Regions from separate parts of the Pseudoalteromonas aliena SW19 genome, predicted to be linked through region 1. Evidence: predicted binding sites of a transcription regulator. Region 1 holds the regulator's gene; the other holds the start of a gene.

The links. Region 1 encodes MetJ, which represses methionine synthesis genes. Its sites were predicted from a motif close to TAGACGTCTAGACGTCTA; they were not measured.
Region 2: the regulator MetJ is predicted to act here: its motif matches at 1,417-1,434, upstream of PALI_RS11215 (methylenetetrahydrofolate reductase).

What each region holds. Positions count from the first base shown of each region.
Region 1 is NZ_AQGU01000027.1:71,702-73,911, forward strand. Features, by position in the region: gene PALI_RS13635 (malic enzyme-like NAD(P)-binding protein) at 1-1,022, shown strand, start outside; gene metJ (met regulon transcriptional regulator MetJ) at 1,140-1,460, opposite strand; gene metB (cystathionine gamma-synthase) at 1,659-2,210, shown strand, end outside.
Region 2 is NZ_AQGU01000025.1:1,260,318-1,262,527, reverse strand. Features, by position in the region: gene PALI_RS11220 (response regulator) at 1-237, shown strand, start outside; gene PALI_RS11215 (methylenetetrahydrofolate reductase) at 417-1,373, opposite strand; gene PALI_RS11210 (M16 family metallopeptidase) at 1,624-2,210, shown strand, end outside.

The DNA.
Region 1 (2,210 bases):
CAATTTTAGGTCTGGGTAATTTAGGGCCACTCGCATCTAAACCCGTAATGGAAGGCAAGGCTTTATTATTTAAGCGTTTTGCAGGCCTAGATTCGATTGATATTGAAGTTAAGCACCGTACTACCGAAGACTTTATAAATACAGTTGCAAATATAGCAGATACATTTGGTGGTATTAATCTCGAAGATATTAAAGCACCAGAGTGTTTTGAAATCGAAAAAGCGTTAATTGAGCGCTGTAGCATTCCAGTTTTTCATGACGATCAACACGGCACCGCCATTGTTACCGCAGCAGGTATGCTTAATGCGCTTGAGGTACAGGGAAAGTCAATTGAAGATGCGACTATTGTTTGTTTAGGGGCCGGTGCCGCTGCTGTTGCGTGTATGGAGTTACTAATTAAGTGTGGTGCACTACGCGAGCATATCTATATGTTAGATCGCAAAGGGGTTATTCACACACGCCGTGATGATTTAAATGAGTACAAGCAATTGTTTGCCAATAATACCGATAAACGTACGTTGCAAGATGTAATTGCAGACGCAGATGTATTTGTTGGTGTATCGGGACCTAATTTATTAGGTGCTGAAGATTTAAAGTTAATGGCTGATAAGCCGGTTGTGTTTGCGTGCTCAAACCCAGATCCTGAAATAGATCCTGCACTCGCACACAGCGCACGTAGCGATTTAATTATGGCAACAGGGCGCTCTGATTACCCTAATCAGGTTAACAATGTTTTATGTTTCCCGTTTATTTTCCGTGGCGCACTTGATGTTCGTGCAAGCGCGATAAACGACGAAATGAAAATAGCCGCAGTAGAAGCTATTCGCAGTATTGCTAAAGAGCCTGTACCGGCTGAAGTATTAAAAGCCGCAGGTGTAGATAAGTTAGAATTTGGCGCTCATTATATTATTCCAAAGCCGATGGACCCACGTTTACTTCCACGTATAGCAAGAGCGGTTGCTCTTGCTGCTGTTGAGTCGGGTGTAGCGCGTATTGAGCTACCTGAAAACTATATGCAGTAAAGTATGCAGTAAAGTATGCAGTAAAGTATGCAGTAAAGTATGCAGTAAAATATGCAGTAAAATTCAGTTATAAAAAAACCTCAGTAATTACTGAGGTTTTTTATGTTTTTTAAACGCTTAATCTTCATTTAAAACAGGTACTTCAAGCCCCATTTCTTGCATTATTTTTTTCACTTCTTCAGGTACTTTTTCGGCATTATCTTTACGTAAATCGTCGTCATTAGGTAAAGGTTGGCCTGTAAATGCATGTAAAAAAGCTTCGCATAATAGTTCACTGTTTGTCGCATGGCGTAGGTTACTAATTTGACGACGTGTACGTTCATCAGTTAATACTTTTAATACATTTAGTGGGATCGAAACGGTGATCTTTTTAACTTGTTCTGATTTTTTACCGTGTTCTGCGTATGGGTGAATATACTCACCATTCCATTTAGCCATAAGATGTATCGTTGCCTCAGATTATTAATTGCTCACACAAGATAAAAGCGTGTGAATATGCGTGAAATTCTATCGATTTAAAAAAGATAGTCAAATACTTGTTATTTAGCCATCTAGCGGTTTAAATGTTTTGACTTCTTAAATTGAATAAACTACTCTTTTAGACGTCTAAACATCCAAATTAATTAGGTGACAAGTATGAGTGGAAAAAATAAAGCAACTATTGCAGTGCGTAGCGGTATAGAGGCTGATAAACAGCATGGTGCAGTGGTGGCTCCACTCTATTTGTCGACAACGTATTCGTTTGCTGATTTTGATACTAAGCGCCAATATGATTACGGCCGTAGCGGTAATCCTAATCGTGATATTTTAGCTGAAACGCTTGCAGAGCTCGAAGGTGGGGCGCGTGGCATTATTACAGCTACAGGCATGGCTGCTGTGCATTTAGCTACGCAGCTACTTAATCACGACGATACATTGGTGATCCCACACGACTGTTACGGTGGTAGTTATCGTTTATTTACTTCATTACAAAAGCGCGGCTTATTAAAACTTAAAGTTTTAGACTTAACTAAACAACAGAGCCTTGATCAAATATTAGAGATTAAACCAAAATTAATTTGGATAGAAACACCCAGTAACCCAGTATTACGTTTAACTGATATTAAAGCGGTCACTGAAATTGCAAAACAATGCGGTGCATTGGTTGCAGCAGATAACACATTTTTGTCACCAGCATTACAAAACCCA
Region 2 (2,210 bases), on a different contig from region 1:
AAAGCTTACCATGGTGTGTTAATGGATTGCCAAATGCCTAGAATGGATGGATATACGGCAGCTATAGAAATAAAAAAACAGTCGAAATTTAAAGATTTACCTATTATTGCGATGACTGCAAATACTATGGAAGCAGATCTTTTAAAAGCACAAACTAGTGGCATGAATGGTTATATTTCAAAACCTATTGCAGTCGAAAGTATGTTTGAAGTGATTGCAAAATGGGTACGTGTATAAGCTGAGCTCAGGATCATAAATCTATCTCAAGCAGTTATATGTTTGTTTTAGAAAAAACATAGCCTGTGTCGAATGGTTGTTCCCCATAAGCAGGCGATAACGATGCATAACTGCCAAGCGCGCTACCTTTTTAGCCCCTTCTAGGTTGAACTGATTCTAATCCTGAAAAATCAACAGCCCTAAGCTATTTGCTTTTCGGCTAGGTTTAATTCCATTATTGCCTTTAATAAACGATATAAGTTAATTGACGCGTCAATTTCTTCTTTACGGTTTGTTAAGCTTTCAATATTTAAGCCCAGCGGTACATCTAAATGCGCACAGCTTTTAAGTATTAAGTCGAGATTTTCGCGGCAAATACGGACTGATTCGCTTAATGTATTGTCTGCATCAAGCATGCGCCATTTAGTTGCCTCTGGCACTGAGATACCCAGCCATTGCATAAACTCTAAGGTTTTTTCGCCGCCGCACGGGGTAAACGTTAATATAATACGTTGAGGTATAATACCCTGTGCTTTACACGTACGTGCGTAGCTAGTAATTAGCTCTATAGTGGCTTGTGCGTCGTAAACAGCTTGCGATATAAAAAACTGACAACCTTGTGCTGTTTTTTCTATTAATCGTTCGTGCTCATTTCGTTTACTTGAATGGCGTTCAGCAATAGTAACGCCACCTAAAAAGAAATCATCTGATTGCTCAGCCAATGCTTTATACGCATCTGGCAGGCTTAGCTTTATATCACCTATCGATGATGGGCTACCTACTAAAACAACATTTTGTAAATCATAGTCGTTTTTAGTTTCACTTAGCCAATCCTTAAATTCGCCTACGCCACGCTGTGCCACACTTTTATAAGTAATCACATCTTGTGCAGATAAATTACGTAGTAAATGACTGTATTCACGCGGATCAACGGTTTGTTTAAACGCAAATGGACGAGCTTGATTAGTTCTGCTGCTTTCGTCTTGAATGTCGTAAATTATTACGCCGTCGTATTCAATTTCGTGTAAGCGACCTAGTAGCTTTTCTGCAATGACTTTCAATTGCGCTTTATCGGTGCCGATTTTAGGCGGGGTAGTACCAATAAGGTAAACACCTTGTTTGGTGTCCACTATCTTCTCTTTTAGTGATAAAGCCATAATCCTCATTCCAGCTAAGTTTGTTCTGATGGATTTAATATAGCAGCCATTTAGACGTCTAGATAGATTTATTTAATGAAAGTTTTTCAACTAACATGATGTTTATTCATAGTGCTTGTTCCCATAATGTGTAATTGACACAGTTGTTTACATAATAAATCCCCTTGGGACTCTTATATTTATTGGCTTTGGGGCATAATTAAAGAGTTAAATCTGACAACAAATTTGCTCAATTTAAAAAGGGACAACAATGAAATTTAAATTATTAGCAACCAGCTTAGCGGTATCGCTGGCGTTAACGGGTTGCGCCATGCAACAAAACCAAAGCACGCAAACAACAGCACAACAAGAACAAGTAAATAAAGCTGATGACCGTGTTTTTTCGCAAGACTATTTAATTGAAGAGCTAGAAAACGGCTTACGTGTCATGGTTGTTAAAACTGATTACCCTGATGTAGTCTCGCTGCAAATTCCGGTATCGGTTGGATCGCGTAACGAAGTTGAAGAAGGCAAAACAGGCTTTGCTCACTTTTTTGAACACATGATGTTCAAAGGCTCACAAAAATACCCAGAAGACGTATATTCAGACATTTTAAAAAATTCAGGTGTAGATAACCGCGCGTATACAACAAACGATTACACAAACTATCATCTAAATTTTTCAAAGCAGCACCTTGATAAAGTACTTGAGCTTGAAGCTGATATTTTTCAAAACTTAACCTACACCGAAGAGCAATTTAGAACAGAAGCACAAACGGTAAAAGGTGAGTACTTAAAAAACAACGCGAGCCCAATTCGTAAATTATTAAGCGCTGTACGCGAAGAAGCGTTTGATAA